3 regions of the Phytobacter cepae genome follow, and region 2 is predicted to be linked to each of the others. Evidence: predicted binding sites of a transcription regulator. Region 2 holds the regulator's gene; each other region holds the start of a gene.

Region 1 (5,457 bases), 1.6 Mb from region 2:
AATCCGGTATTCCGAGCGGGTGATGCCTGCGACCTTCAGGACACCCCGGAACAACTCATTGCCGCGCAGCGAGCTCTCCATGGTGCTTAAATCGCCGAGCACAAAGTCAATTTTATCGTTTTCGAGACCCGAGATCAGTCCATCGACACTGGCATAAGTCACGAGCGTAATGTCGCTGCCATAACGTTGCTGCAGATAAAACTGCGAGAAGCTGCCTTTAATTACGCCGACACGCTGGTGGCGAATCTGCTCTTCATCCCACAGGAAGGGCTGGCCGATGCGGTTGTAGTAAACGTTATGCCAGGAAATTGTCGGCCCAATCATCCCCTCTGGTGGCGACGGATCGCGAACGTCAATCAACTCAACCAGTTTAATGGGCCAGTTCTGACGGCGGAGTTCAGAGAAATAATCATCAACATAATGCACGTCGACATTAATATGCATTAAGTCGCGCATGTCATTAATCATATCAATGGCTGAGCCATGATAGCCGGAGCGATCGCGCCAGATAAGCGGGGCGAAGTTTTCATTTTTTGGCAACCAAAGCTCAAGGCGGTTCGCCTGTAACCACGCCTGCTCATCGTCGCTCACCGTAATACGACTCAACAGATACTGCCGTTTATTTTCCGTTAACAGCTGCTGCATTTTGCCGCTTCGCCAGGCGTCATCAATGAACGTATTGAAGGTGTTGCGCAGGCTGACGAGCTCAGGACTAAAAGCAAACACGCTGGCAATGCGTAAGGCGGGAAAAGGGCGCGACAGTTGATAATAGCGCGTGGTGTTTTCCATCTCACTGGCATCATTGATGTAGAAGTCGGCCCGATCATCACTTAATAACTGAAACGCTTCTTCGCTGCTGCTCACCATGCGTAAATCACGGAAGGTGAGGGCGGGGTAGCTCTGTTTGACCCGTTCCAGCGTGGCATCATTGGCACGAAACAGTACGCGCGCTTTGGTCAACTCTTCCGTTTTAAAAACGCGCTGATTTAGGCTGGCTGCCACCACTTCGTTATCGAAAATCCGGGAGGAGAGCAGGCGAGTGCGCGCACGATCTTCCGTGCGTATCACCCCGGCATAAACGCCGTATTGATTGTTCCTAAACTGGCGGGCAATCGCTTCGCCATCAATGGGGATAATTTGCAGGTGATAACCGTAGGTTTCGTTAATCAAACGGACAAGCGTGGGGTAAAGTCCCTGATACTGGCCTTTATCATCTCGCCAGAACTCGAAGCTCTGGGCATCATAAAGCCAGACGGGAACAGATTGTTCCGCGGTCTGACTTTTGCCAGGGGCTGCGGTTGCAGGTGCACTTCCACACCAATAACCGACCAGGGTGATGAGAAAAAAGGTGACGCCGGCCATGCTGGAAAAAAATTTCACCACCGCCTTCCTTTTTGTTTTCCGCATGTATCGTCCATCCCGTTTTCTCCCTCGCGCTCATTTCACGCCAGCAAAACTGTGAAGGCAATTTGCTTTTTTAAAACCTTTTTTCATTAAATTTGAAAGTATGTTTACCAGGTAGTAAGGTTGACTAACATTTGCTATCGAGCACGTTAATCTGGAGATGAAGATGAAAATTGCACTGATGATGGAAAACAGCCAGGCGGGTAAAAACGCCACCATTCTTAACGAGCTTAAGGCCGTTGCCGGTGAAAAAGACTTTCCGGTTTTTAACGTCGGGATGAGTGATGAAAATGACCATCATCTGACGTATATCCACCTTGGTATTATGGCTAGCATTCTGCTGAATGCCAAAGCGGTTGATTTCGTCGTCACAGGCTGCGGTACCGGGCAAGGGGCACTGATGTCACTGAACATCCATCCTGGTGTCATCTGCGGCTATTGTATCGATCCCGCCGACGCCTTCCTGTTCGCACAAATCAACAACGGCAACGCACTTTCCTTGCCTTTCGCTAAAGGCTTCGGCTGGGGCGCAGAGCTGAACGTTCGTTTTATTTTTGAGAAAGCCTTTACCGGGCGCAAGGGCGAAGGTTACCCGCCGGAGCGTAAAGAGCCGCAGGTGCGTAATGCCGGTATTCTGAATCAGGTCAAAGCCGCGGTAGTGAAGGAAAATTACCTCGACACCCTGCGTGCTATCGATCCTGAGCTGGTGAAAACGGCCGTTTCGGGTCCACGTTTCCAGCAGTGCTTCTTTGAGAACTGCCAGGATAAAGAGATTGAAGCTTTCGTGCGCGAAATCCTTGCCTGATGCGCTGCGGGCCGGCCGATGCCGGCCCTTTTCCTCGCCATTTGTTAAATCCTTGTCGTACGCCTCTTGATCCCCTCAAAAAATATTTAATAACATCAAAATATTTTTAGTTTGCTAACCAGCAGATTTAACACGCATTTTTAACAAAAAACGCATTTCCACGATTTTTAAAACGTGATTTCTGTCACGAAAAACTTGTGTTTTGTGATGAAGGTCATATTATATGCACATCAACTGATAACACCTGCATAACAAATCGTCGGAGCAAACCATGAAATTGCGCAAAATCCTGAAAAGCATTTTTGAAACCTACTGCAAAACCTTCAAAGACGTACCGCCTGGCGCTATGTTCTGATAATAAAAAAACCTGCGATGGCAGGTTTTTTTATTTCCGGCGTTTGGCGCATCGCGCCAAATAAAGCGGGCTTTAAAAGAAGACAGACACCAGCATATAGCTTGCCGCACAGGCGCAACTCACGCCAATCAGTCCTGGCAAAATAAAGCTGTGGTTGATAATGAATTTACCAATACGGGTAGTCCCGGAGCGGTCAAAGCCGATACAGGCCAGATCGCTCGGGTAGGTCGGCAGGACGAAGTAGCCGTAAGAGGCGGGGAAGAAGGCCAGCAGCATTTTTGGCTCAACGCCAAGCATCAGTCCCATCGGAGCGACTGCCGTTAATGCCGCCGCCTGGCTGTTCACCAGTTTAGATACCAGAAACAGCACGATGGCATAGGTCCAGGGGTGGCTCTTAACGACCCCTTCCAGCGCCATTTTTAGTTCGTTCAGGTGTGCCTGAAAGAAGGTATCGCTCATCCAGGCGACGCCAAACACCGAGAAGATCGCCACCATCCCCGCTTTAAACACCGCACCACTGGAAATGGCAGAAGGATTAACCTTGCAGACCACCAGCATAATGGCGCCGGCAATTAACATCATCATCTGGATAACCAGGTTCATGGACAACGGCGAGAGCTTGCCTTTCACTTCGAAGGCCGGACGAAGGTCAGGGAGTGCGCCGAGCAGAACCACCACCAGAATCCCGGTAAAGAAGATCCAGGTTGACCAGTAGGCTTCCTTCGGAAACCGCTGGTTCATCAGGGTCTCGCTGGCACCATAGATAAACTCACGTTGTTTTGGATCTTTAAGCTTTTCCTGAAATTCTGCATCGTCGGCGAGATCTTTTCCACGGCGTAAGCTCCACAATGCAGCGATAGCCACGCCAAATAACGATGCCGGTACGGAAACGGCCAGAATTTCAAGGATGCTCCATGCATGACCTATCCCATGCTGGGCCGCCAGAATGGAGACTAACGACACCACGGCCACCGACACCGGTGACGCTGTGATCGCCATTTGTGAGGCAATAGAAGCCACCGCCATCGGGCGTTCCGGGCGGATGTTTTTCTTCAATGCGATATCAGCAATGATGGGGAACATAGTGTAAACCACATGCCCGGTGCCGCAGAGAAAGGTCAGCATCCACGTGGTAAACGGGGCCAGTAGGGTGATGTGTTGTGGATGACGGCGCAACAGACGTTCAGCAAACTGCATCATCACGTTCAGGCCGCCTGCGGTTTGCAACGTGGCGGCGCAGCCTATGACGGCAAGAATGGTCAACATCACGTCGACCGGCGGTTTGCCTGGCTCAAGGCCAAAGACAAAACTCAGTATAAAGAGGCCAATGCCGCTGATTAACCCCAACCCCATCCCGCCGAAACGCGTCCCCAGTAGCAAGCAGAGAATAATAATAATAAATTCAATGGTAATCATGACTCACTTGTCCTTGATATTGATAAACCAGACAAATCATTACATTTTGTAATGCTACTCAATGAGAGCCAGATCGGATTTGAGAAAATTTAATAAAAGCAATAACTTATATACTTTTCATTAACATTAATTTGATATTTGTGTAAACAAAAGGGTTAAAACTGTTCGCAGAATCCATTGATTCATGAGAATGGTGACCAGGGAAGGGGGCTTAGCGCTGAGGGATCCGCAGTGATATGACGTTTTGCAGCGTTAACACTGCGCAATGAGAACACAACAGCCACCGCGATGAGAGGGTCCGGCTGAAAATCGACGAAGCATATCCGCAAGGCCGGGGCGACGCGCAGGGATGCGCGGCGAGGGCGATTTTACATGGACGTTACCTTCGCCCGTCCCCGATCAGCCTGAAGGAATACGCGTAGTGGACCGCGTCAGCGGCGATTTTCCTGGCCGGGAGCCCGGGTCGCCAGGGTGGTGGCGGTGAACCACCCTGGCACGTTCACGGGTTCTGGCGTTATTGAAAAGCAAGGAACATAAGGTGAACGGAATGACCCTCAGCGCCGCATTTTCCCCCTCACCCCAGCCCTCTCCCCAAATGGGCGAGGGGGCCGCTCGTGCACGCATTTCTTCTGGAGATTCCTAAGGGCTTAGCGAGTCAATGTAACCGGAAGACGGGAATATTCATTCATCTGAGTAATTAATTGCTCGTGAAGACTTTTCTGATCGTCATAAATAGCAGAGAGCAAGTTTAAGGCAGTATTATCCGTTTCCACCCGGGCCGCTTCGGCGAGGCACGCCAGCTCCTGATAACGCATTAACTGATTCTCCACCGCCTGTTGCAGTAGTTCATCAATTGAATGAATTGCTGTGGTCGAAATATTCACGGATTTTATTATTGGATAGCGGCCAGTTTGTTTTATATAGTCAAAAACGCGCATCGTATGGGTGATGCCGGTTTGCGCCTGATGCCGCAAACACAGCGCAATACGCGTCAGGTTACGCTCCATACACCAATTGCTTAAGGTGACATAAAGTTGCGATGCACTAAATTCAAGATTCATTTGGGCGTTTAATTTACGCGCCATTGAAGGGGTTGTCATGGTTATATCCTTATGTATGGGATGATCCTGTGCAGAAATCATTTTTTATTTAGCCATCCACGGCCGGGGAAATAAGAATAACGAGAAGAGGGGAATAAGAACATCCTTAAAGATAATCGGTTACCCTTCGTTACCGGATGGCGAAATTACGGTGATTCAACTTTAATTCTGAAATAAATTAAAACGTTTTCCGATTCAGGTTGGCGTCAGTGCATTCGGTCAAATCCACACTACACGCGATCCCAGGCAAAGAGGTGCCGATATGTGACAAGGGTATGGTTATGAAACGGTGTTTTGAGTAAAAATAAACACTCTTTCAACCTGTTGGTAAGGAATGCATAAATGAAAAAAGTGGCGGTGTTGCTGGCGCCCGGTTT
Region 2 (5,457 bases):
TGGCTGGAAGACTAAGATGATTATTCCCTGGCAAGACCTGGATCCTGAGACGCTGGACAACCTTATTGAAAGCTTTGTCTTGCGCGAAGGCACTGATTATGGTGAACATGAGCGCGCATTTGCACAAAAAGTCGCTGATGTTAAACGCCAACTCAAAAGCGGCGAAGCCGTACTGGTATGGTCTGAATTACACGAAAGCGTCAACATTATGCCGCGTGCTCAATTTCATGATTAACAACGCGTAAAGCGAAAACATCGCAAACGTCTGGAGTCGCTATGTCTGCTAAACATCCGGTTATTGCTGTAACAGGCTCCAGCGGTGCGGGAACCACCACCACCAGCCTTGCCTTTCGTAAAATTTTCGCCCAATTGAATTTGCACGCCGCTGAAGTGGAAGGCGACAGCTTTCACCGGTATACACGCCCTGAAATGGACATGGCTATCCGCAAGGCGCGCGATTCAGGTCGCCACATCAGCTACTTTGGCCCGGAGGCTAACGACTTCAGCCTGCTGGAGCAGACGTTTGTCGATTATGGCCATACCGGCACCGGCCAGGCGAGAAAATATCTTCATACCTACGACGAAGCGGTGCCATGGAATCAGGTGCCAGGAACCTTTACCCCCTGGCAACCGCTGCCGGAACCGACGGATGTGCTGTTTTACGAAGGCCTGCACGGCGGGGTGGTGACGCCGCAGCATGATGTGGCGCGCCATGTGGACCTGCTGGTCGGCGTGGTACCGATTGTGAATCTGGAGTGGATGCAGAAGCTGGTTCGCGACACCGGCGAACGCGGTCATTCCCGTGAAGCGGTGATGGACTCCGTGGTACGTTCAATGGAGGATTACATCAACTTCATTACGCCGCAGTTTTCCCGCACGCACATCAACTTTCAGCGCGTTCCCACCGTGGATACATCGAACCCCTTTGCCGCCAAAGTCATTCCATCGCTGGATGAAAGCTTTGTCGTCATTCATTTCCGTAATCTTGAAGGGATTGATTACCCCTGGCTACTGGCAATGCTGCAGGGTTCTTTTATTTCTCACATGAATACAATCGTGGTGCCGGGAGGCAAAATGGGGCTGGCGATGGAGCTCATCATGACACCGCTGGTTGAACGGTTGATGGAAGGCAAGAAGATTGAGTGATATCAGTCCCCTCTCCCCGTGGGAGAGGGTCAGGGTGAGGGCATCAGACCGCACAATGCCCTAAACCCGTCAGCCTTCGATCACTTCAAACGAATGCGTGATATTCGCCGCTTTCTCCAGCATCAACGCGACTGAGCAATACTTCTCGGCAGAGAGATCCACCGCACGGGATACGGCCGCCTCCTTCAGTGCCTTACCCGTCACGATAAAGTGCAGATTGATGTGGGTGAACAGGCGCGGCGCCTCTTCCCGGCGCTCAGAAGTGAGCTTTACTTCGCAATCCGTCACGTCATGACGGCCTTTCTGCAATATAGAGACAACATCAATCGCGCTGCACCCGCCTGCGGCCATCAGCACCATTTCCATCGGGCTTGGCGCTTTATCGCCCGAATTACCGTCCATCAGAATCTGGTGCCCGGAGGCAGATTCACCAAGGAACGTTAAACCTTCGACCCATTTCACACGAGCATGCATTTTATTCACTCCGGCAATGTCACTTTCTCTACAGATTACGCGCACATAAGAAAACTCGCAATGGAAGGCGACCTGCGTCAAGCTGAAGCGAGACACCAGGAGACAGGCGGCAAAACCTATGCTAAAACAGTCTGAATGCTACAGTGATACATTGATGTAATGCATGTACGCAGAGGACATCACATCTTAGAGCCCGCAGACATGTCTGACGGCGCACTTCCCAGGTATCGGGAAGACAGATTGCAACCCCAGTCACAGGGCGCAGATCCTGAGACTGGAGCCAGCTTATAACAGAGGATAACCGCGCATGGTGCTTGGCAAACCGCAAACAGACCCGACTCTCGAATGGTTCTTGTCTCATTGCCATATTCATAAGTACCCGTCGAAGAGCACGCTGATTCACCAGGGTGAAAAAGCGGAAACGTTGTACTACATCGTAAAAGGCTCAGTGGCTGTGCTCATCAAGGATGAAGAAGGGAAAGAGATGATCCTCTCTTACCTTAACCAGGGCGATTTTATTGGTGAACTGGGTCTGTTCGAAGAAGGTCAGGAGCGCAGTGCCTGGGTACGCGCCAAGACCGCTTGTGAAGTGGCCGAAATTTCCTACAAAAAATTCCGTCAGTTGATCCAGGTAAACCCGGATATTCTGATGCGCTTGTCCTCGCAGATGGCACGCCGCCTGCAGGTCACCTCGGAAAAAGTCGGCAACCTCGCCTTCCTCGATGTGACAGGCCGTATTGCTCAGACGTTACTGAATCTGGCGAAACAACCCGACGCAATGACCCACCCGGACGGTATGCAAATTAAAATAACCCGTCAGGAAATTGGTCAGATCGTGGGCTGTTCTCGTGAAACCGTTGGCCGCATCCTGAAGATGCTGGAAGATCAGAACCTGATCTCCGCTCACGGTAAAACTATTGTCGTGTACGGAACACGTTAATCTCTGAGCGGCGCATTGCTTCTGGCAGTGCGCCGTTTTTGTTTGCCTCATGTGGCGCAGGCTGATTTACCACCCCGAAATCAACTATGCACTGCGACAAACGCTGGTGTTATGCCTGCCTGTGACCGTTGGCCTGATTGCCGGTCGACTGGATTTAGGTCTGCTCTTCTCGTTAGTTCCCGCTTGTTGCAACATAGCTGGTCTCGACACACTGCATAAACGCTTCTTCAAGCGCGTGATCATTGGCGGTTCGCTCTTTGCTGGCAGCAGCCTCGCGGTGCAATTCCTGCTTTTCGAAAACGTTCCTCTGCCGCTCATTCTTACCCTGCTGGCGCTGACGCTGGGCGTCACGGCGGAAATCAGTGCGCTGCACGGCAGGTTGCTTCCCGCCTCGCTGATTGCCGCCATCTTCACGCTGAGTCTTGCGGGAAATATGCCGGTCTGGGAGCCGCTGCTGATCTACAGTCTTGGCACGCTATGGTATGGCGCCTTCAACGCCTTTTGGTTCTGGCTGTGGCGAGAGCAGCCGCTGCGCGAGTCATTAAGCCTGCTGTATCGTCAGCTCGCTGATTATTGCGAGGCCAAATACAGCCTGCTGACTCAGCATGCGGACCCGGAAAAAGCCCTCCCCCCACTGCTGGCACGTCAGCAAAAAGCAGTGGACATGATTAGCCAGTGTTACCAGCAACTGCATATGCTGGCGGCTAATCAGAACAGTGATTACAAAAGATTAAGGCGGGTTTTTCAGGTGGCGCTGGACCTACAGGAGCATATCTCCGTCAGCCTGCATCAGCCGCAGGAGGTGCAGGAACTGGTAGAGCGTAGCCATGCCGAAGAGGTCATTCGCTGGAACGCGCAAACCGTGGCGGCGCGGCTCCGGGTCATTGCGGATGACATCCTCTATCATCGCTATCCACAGCGCTTCAATATGGACAAGCAGATCAGCGCGCTGGAGAAAATCGCCCGTCAGCATCCGGACAACCCGGTAGGCCAGTTCTGCGCCTGGCACTTCAGCCAGATTGCCCGCGTGCTGCGCACCCAACGTCCGCTCTATATTCGCGATCTTATGGCCGAAAAGCAGCGACGATTGCCGCTGATTCCGGCACTCAAAAGCTATCTCTCGTTTAAATCCGCTGCGTTAAGAAACGCCGCGCGGGTAAGCGTCATGCTGAGTATTGCCAGCCTGATGGGCAGCGCGCTACATCTGCCGAAACCCTACTGGATAATGATGACGGTGATGTTTGTCACCCAGAACGGCTACGGAGCAACGCGGGTACGCATTCTGCACCGGGCGGCGGGGACCATGGCGGGGCTTATTATCGCCGGCGCCACGCTGCACTACCACGTGCCGGAAGGCTACACGCTGGCCACTATGCTGATTGTCACGCTGGTCAGTTACCTTATCATTCGCAAAAGCTACGGTTGGGCCATGGTGGGCTTTACCCTGACGGCGGTATATACGCTCCAGCTGCTGACGCTGAATGGCGATCAATTCATCGTGGCCCGGCTTATCGACACGCTGATCGGCTGCCTGATTGCCTTCGGCGGCGTCGTCTGGCTCTGGCCGCAGTGGCAAAGTGGTCTATTGCGCCGTAATGCTCATGATGCGCTGGAAACCTATCAGGATGCCATCCAACTTATTCTCAGCAACGACCCGCAGGCCACTCCGCTCGCATACCAGCGCATGCGTGTGAACCAGGCACACAATGCGCTATTCAACTCGCTTAATCAGGCGATGCAGGAGCCCGGCTTCGATACACGCTATCTGTCAGACATGAAATTGTGGGTTACCCACAGTCAGTTTATCGTTGAGCACATTAACGCAATGACCACGCTGGCCCGCGAGCACACTATGCTCACCCCGGATTTGGCGCAACGCTATTTACAGTCTTGTGAAATTGCCCTGCAACGCTGTCAGCAGCGGCTGGAGTATGACGGGCCGGGAGAGTCGGGGGATGTGAATATCCTGGAGGCGCCGGAGACAATGACCCACGGCCCAATGAGCACCCTGGAACAGCATCTGCAACGTATTCTGGGGCATCTGAGCACCATGCACACCATTTCATCGGTGGCATGGCGTCAGCGCCCGCATCACGGCATCTGGTTAACGCGGCGGCTACGACGTTAGCCGTTCACCACCTGCGCCACCGCCCCGGCAAAGCGGCGCATTCCTTCTTCGATATCGCTCTCTTCAACGATAAGCGCAGGCGCAAAACGCATCACGTCTGGCCCTGCATTCAAAACCATCACGCCTGCATCGGCTGCCGCCAGCAGGAAATCACGTGCACGACCCTTGAATTGCGGTGTCAGCTCAGCGCCAATCAGCAGGCCCATGCCGCGAATATCGCTGAAAATCCCGTACTGCTCGTTGATCTTCTGCAGATGCTTCACAAAAAGCTCGCGCTTCTCATTCACCCCGTTTAACACCTCGGGCGTGTTGATGATGTCGAACGCGGTACCGGCTACAGCGCAGGCCAGCGGGTTGCCACCATAGGTGGAACCGTGGGAGCCCGGATGGAAGGCGCTGGCAATCTCCTGCGTCGTCAGCATGGCGCTGACGGGGAAACCACCGCCAAGGGCTTTTGCGCTGGTGAGAATATCGGGCGTCACACCAAAATGCATGTACGCAAACAGCTCGCCGCTGCGGCCCATGCCGCACTGCACCTCATCAAAGACTAACAGCGCATTGTGTTCGTCACATAAGTCGCGCAGGCCCTGTAGGAATTCAGGCGTAGCCGCAGTAACGCCACCTTCCCCCTGGATAGGTTCCACAACGACGGCACAGGTATGGTCGTCCATCACCGCTTTGACCGCATGAAGATCGTTAAACGGCACGTGGATGATATCAGCAGGTTTCGGACCAAAGCCATCCGAGTACTTGGGTTGCCCGCCTACGG
Region 3 (5,457 bases), 1.3 Mb from region 2:
CCAACATCGGCTCCATGCAGCGTAGCAGATGCAAAAGCACCACATTATGCGCCGCTTCGGTTACAGCGATTTGATACTGCACGACGGCACTGGATTCCGCGTCGAGGTCACCGGACTGCTGCGCAAGCTCAATCGCCTGATGCAGTTCTCCAATCCTGACCTTGTCTTCTTCCGTGCTGCGCAATGCGGCGTAATAAGCAGCAATGCCTTCCAGCGCATGACGTGTCTCAAGCAGATCAAATTGGGATTCGGGATGATCGGAGAGCAATTCGACGAGTGGATCGCTGAAGCTCTGCCAGAGGCTGCTTTGAACAAAGGTACCGCCACCCTGGCGACGAAGCAGGAGCCCTTTCGCTTCGAGACGCTGGATGGCCTCACGCAATGAAGGACGAGAAACGTCAAACTGTTTAGCCAGTTCACGTTCTGGAGGGAGTTTTTCACCGGGACGTAGCGTCCCCTCAAGAATCAAAAACTCCAGTTGCTGCTCAATCACATCGGATAGTTTTGGCTGGCGGATTTTGCTGTAGGCCATTGTTCCCTGTCTCTACCATTCGCCCGGAGTAAATTGGTCTTACCAATTTCATATTCGTGACGCTAAAGTAACAAAGTATTCACCTTATGTCCATACAGGTTTTGATTGAAATCAGTAAACCCTGCACATTTTAACAACGTTACAGAAATAACGTTTCAAACATGTAACGTTGCACAAATCTCTCCTTTACTACTTAAGGGGCAGTTTTAACGAAAATGAAACGCCTCCAAACGAATTTGAACCGGTTCAGCATCAATAAATATGCATTCTTATGTCAAATTAATGAATAAAAAATCCAATGCTTATTTTTCAGGCAAAAACGAAGCGATTTACAAATGGTTTCTTTTTATTCAAGTCGTCATCAACCCTTCACAAAGCAGGTGCAAACGCAGGCGCTTATCACTATTCTGAGCCTTACGAAAGGGATGGATGAAAATTCACAACAGCGCTTCGTAAATAAAACAATACAAAAAATGGAATTACTTAATTACACGCAAACGACAGCGTACATATAATAACCACACACGAGGTTTCATGATGGAAGGTCAACAGCACGGCGATCAGCTTAAGCGCGGCCTTAAGAACCGCCATATACAGCTTATCGCGCTGGGCGGAGCTATCGGGACTGGCCTGTTTCTGGGCAGCGCGTCAGTCATTAAATCAGCAGGCCCGGGTATTATTCTGGGTTATGCCATTGCAGGCTTTATTGCTTTTCTGATCATGCGCCAGCTGGGCGAAATGGTGGTTGAAGAACCGGTGGCCGGTTCTTTTAGTCACTTCGCCTATAAATACTGGGGCGGTTTCGCCGGTTTCGCGTCTGGCTGGAACTATTGGGTTCTGTATGTTCTGGTCGCCATGGCAGAATTAACCGCGGTGGGTAAATATATTCAATTCTGGTGGCCTGAAATACCCACATGGGCTTCAGCGGCTGTCTTCTTTATTGCTATCAACGCCATTAACCTGACAAACGTAAAAGTATTTGGCGAAATGGAGTTCTGGTTCGCCATTATTAAAGTGGTGGCTGTGGTTGCCATGATCCTGTTCGGCGGCTGGCTGCTGTTTAGCGGTAATGCTGGCCCGCAGGCCACGGTACGTAACCTGTGGGAACAGGGTGGATTCCTGCCAAATGGTCTTTCGGGGCTGGTGATGATGATGGCGATCATCATGTTCTCATTCGGCGGTCTTGAGCTGGTCGGTATTACCGCAGCAGAAGCCGACAACCCGCACGAAAGCATTCCTAAAGCGACCAATCAGGTGATTTACCGCATCCTGATTTTCTATGTAGGCTCTCTGGCCGTCCTGCTCTCCCTGATGCCGTGGACCCGCGTCACTGCCGATACCAGTCCGTTCGTCCTGATCTTCCACGAACTGGGGGACACCTTCGTGGCTAACGCACTGAACATCGTGGTATTAACCGCCGCGCTCTCCGTTTATAACAGCTGCGTTTACTGTAATAGCCGTATGTTGTTCGGCCTGGCCCAACAGGGCAACGCACCGAAAGCCCTGCTGAGCGTGGATAAACGTGGCGTTCCGGTCAACACCATCATCGTTTCTGCTCTGGTTACCGCACTGTGTGTGTTAATCAACTACATGGCACCAGAATCCGCATTTGGTCTGCTGATGGCGCTGGTGGTCTCCGCGCTGGTCATCAACTGGGCGATGATAAGCCTGGCGCATATGAAGTTCCGTCGTGCAAAACAGCAACAGGGCGTCACCACTCGCTTCCCGGCACTGCTTTACCCGCTGGGCAACTGGGTCTGCCTGGTCTTCATGGCGGCAGTTCTGGTGATCATGCTGATGACCGACAGTATGGCGATCTCCGTCTACCTGATCCCGGTCTGGCTGGTGATCCTGGGCATCGGTTATATGTTCAAAAAGAAAACGGCGAAAGTAGCCAAAGCGCATTAATGCCGTTCCCTCCCCTCTCCCATTCGGGAGAGGGTTGTTACCCTAATGTTACCTTCCTCACACTTTCCTTTACATAGCCGTTTTGTCCATGTCTCTGCCAGCATCCTGTAACGCAAATTATGTGTAGCAGGCGAATAATTATTCCCACATCTCACTGGGAGTATCGCCAATGGACGCGACTAAACTGTCTGTTAAAGAGAAAATCGGCTATGGCATGGGTGACGCCGGATGTAACATCATCTTTGGCGCCATAATGTTGTTTGTTAACTATTTTTATACTGATATTTTCGGGCTGGCACCGGCCCTGGTTGGCGTATTGTTGCTCTCCATCCGCGTCATTGATGCCGTCACTGACCCCATCATGGGGGCGCTTGCTGACCGTACGCAAAGTAAATATGGCCGTTTTCGCCCCTGGCTTTTATGGATAGCGCTTCCTTATGCGGTGTTCAGTGTGTTGATGTTTACCACGCCTGACTGGACCTACAATAGCAAGGTTATCTATGCCTTCATCACCTACTTCCTGCTGTCATTAACCTATACCGCCATCAATATTCCTTACTGCTCATTGGGCGGCGTGATCACCAACGATCCGAAAGAGCGTGTCGCCTGTCAGTCCTACCGCTTTGTGATGGTGGGCATTGCGACCCTGCTGTTGTCGTTGACGCTGCTGCCGATGGCGGAATGGTTCGGTGGCGAAGATAAAGCCAAAGGCTACCAGATGGCGATGACGGTGCTGGCATTTATCGGCATGTGCATGTTCCTCTTCTGCTTCGCCACGGTGCGCGAGCGTGTTCGTCCGGCAGTGCCGACCCATGACGACATGAAGAAAGACATGAAAGACGTGTGGAAGAACGACCAGTGGGTGCGGATACTGCTCCTCACGTTGAGCAACGTCTGCCCCGGCTTTATCCGTATGGCCGCCACGATGTATTACGTTACCTGGGTGATGGGTGAAAGCACCCACTTCGCTACGATCTTTATCAGCCTCGGTGTTGTGGGCATGATGATCGGCAGTATGCTGGCGAAGGTGCTGACCGACCGCTGGTGCAAACTGAAAGTCTTCTTCTGGACCAACATCGCGCTGGCAATTTTCTCCTGCGCTTTTTACTTCTTCGATCCGAAAGCTACCATGATGATTGTGGTGCTGTACTTCCTGCTTAACATTCTGCACCAGATCCCATCACCACTGCACTGGTCACTGATGGCGGATGTCGACGACTACGGCGAATGGAAAACCGGCAAACGTATTACGGGCATCAGCTTCTCCGGCAACTTGTTCTTCCTGAAAGTAGGGCTGGCGGTTGCGGGAGCAATGGTCGGCTTCCTGCTCTCCTGGTACGGTTATGACGCAGGTGCCAAAGCGCAGAGCCCGAGCGCCATCAATGGCATTATGTTGTTGTTCACCATTATTCCGGGTGTGGGCTACCTGATTACAGCAGGGGTGGTTCGCTTGCTGAAAGTGGATCGTGAGTTAATGAAAACTATTCAGGCCGACCTGGAAAAACGCCGCGTGAATTATCACGAACTGAGTGAAACCCAGACCGTACCGGCGGAACAAGTAAGGAAAGCATAATGAACTGGCCTAATCCCTTTATTGAACAGCGTGCCGATCCGTACATCCTCTATCACGAGGGAACCTATTATTTCGTCGCCTCTGTGCCGGAGTATGACCGCCTGGAAATCCGCAGAGCCGATACCCTGGCAGGTCTGCGTGATGCGCAGGGGGTCACCGTCTGGCGGAAGCCGGATAGCGGCCCAATGAGCGAACTTATCTGGGCACCAGAACTGCATCATATCGATGGCAAGTGGTATCTCTACTTTGCTGCTACCTGGACGAAAGCGCTGGATGAGTTGAACATGTTCCAGCACCGGATGTTTGTACTGGAGTGTACCGACGTCGATCCTTTGAGCGGAACCTGGGTTGCAAAAGGTCAGGTTAAAACGCCTTTCGATACCTTCGCACTCGACGCCACCACCTTCGTTCATCAGGGAAAACGTTGGTATCTTTGGGCGCAGAAATCACCGCATATTGCCGGTAACTCAAACCTCTATCTGGCAGAGATGGAGAATCCCTGGACCCTCAAAGGCGAGCCCGTCATGCTGAGCAAACCCGAGTACGACTGGGAGTGCCGGGGTTTTCTGGTCAATGAAGGCCCGGCAGTGCTCTTCCACGGCGACAAACTGTTTATCAGCTACTCCGCCAGCGCCACCGATGAAAACTACTGCATGGGGCTGCTGTGGATTGATATCAGCGCCGATCCACAAAATCCTGCGAACTGGCACAAAGCAGCGGATCCTGTATTCAGAACCAGCTATGAAAACCGTCAGTACGGCCCCGGTCATAACAGCTTTACGCAAACGGAGTCAGGTGAAGACGTGCTGGTGTATCACGCGCGAAATTATACGGAAATCGAAGGCGACCCGCTGTATGACCCCAATCGTCATACCCGTCTTAAGCTGGTGCGCTGGCAAGAAAACGGGATGCCCGACTTCGGCATCCCGTCTGCGGATACGCAATAAATTTATACTCTAAATAATTCTGATTGCAGGAAGGCGGCAAGTCAGTCAGTCCCCAGCAGCATAGCTAACTAGGCGACTGGGGTGCGCTGACGTAGCCAACGCACATGCAGCCTGAAGTATGACGATTATAACGGCACGCGGTTAAATCAGCGTGCCGTAAATGGTGAGTAAGGCGACCACCACGACCACCACAAACGAGGTTTTTTTGGCCATCGAGACGGCGGCTTTCGGCGTCTCAACCTTATCAAGATGAGGTTCACGCGCCAGCGAAAACTGCGCCAGCCGCGTCAGTACCTGATACTGAGAAGAGTGCCTGTCAGCCAGAGAAGCGAACCAGGCGGGTAACGCTTTTTCACCGTGGCCGATCAACGCGTAAAATACGCCCGCCAGGCGAACCGGGATCCAATCAAGCACGTGCAGAATGGCATCAATACCTGATTTTTGGCGCTCATTGGGCGTTTTATAGCGCGCAAGCCAGGACTGCAAGGCGCGCAGGA

What was found. Region 2 encodes CRP, which controls carbon source genes, mostly activating them, when cyclic AMP is high. Its sites were predicted from a motif close to ATGTGANNNNNNTCACAT; they were not measured.
Region 1: azuC (stress response protein AzuC) is a predicted target of CRP. The motif match lies at 2,412-2,429, and genes of this name have one in related genera.
Region 3: ACUY4Q_RS20100 (glycoside-pentoside-hexuronide (GPH):cation symporter) is a predicted target of CRP. The motif match lies at 2,486-2,503, and genes of this name have one in related genera.

The regions. Positions count from the first base shown of each region.
Region 1 is NZ_CM135107.1:2,065,502-2,070,958, forward strand. It holds gene ACUY4Q_RS09670 (HD domain-containing phosphohydrolase) at 1-1,380, opposite strand, end outside; gene ACUY4Q_RS09675 (RpiB/LacA/LacB family sugar-phosphate isomerase) at 1,571-2,209, shown strand; gene azuC (stress response protein AzuC) at 2,481-2,564, shown strand; gene ACUY4Q_RS09685 (anaerobic C4-dicarboxylate transporter) at 2,637-3,980, opposite strand; gene ACUY4Q_RS09690 (ferritin-like domain-containing protein) at 4,628-5,080, opposite strand; gene ACUY4Q_RS09695 (DJ-1/PfpI family protein) at 5,423-5,457, shown strand, end outside.
Region 2 is NZ_CM135107.1:458,391-463,847, reverse strand. It holds gene ACUY4Q_RS02125 (hydrolase) at 1-15, shown strand, start outside; gene ACUY4Q_RS02120 (YheU family protein) at 17-235, shown strand; gene ACUY4Q_RS02115 (phosphoribulokinase) at 277-1,146, shown strand; gene ACUY4Q_RS02110 (OsmC family protein) at 1,216-1,620, opposite strand; gene crp (cAMP-activated global transcriptional regulator CRP) at 1,928-2,560, shown strand; gene ACUY4Q_RS02100 (YccS/YhfK family putative transporter) at 2,610-4,688, shown strand; gene argD (bifunctional acetylornithine/succinyldiaminopimelate transaminase) at 4,685-5,457, opposite strand, start outside.
Region 3 is NZ_CM135107.1:4,276,186-4,281,642, forward strand. It holds gene pdhR (pyruvate dehydrogenase complex transcriptional repressor PdhR) at 1-532, opposite strand, end outside; gene aroP (aromatic amino acid transporter AroP) at 1,067-2,440, shown strand; gene ACUY4Q_RS20100 (glycoside-pentoside-hexuronide (GPH):cation symporter) at 2,610-4,013, shown strand; gene ACUY4Q_RS20105 (glycoside hydrolase family 43 protein) at 4,010-4,960, shown strand; gene ampE (beta-lactamase regulator AmpE) at 5,102-5,457, opposite strand, start outside.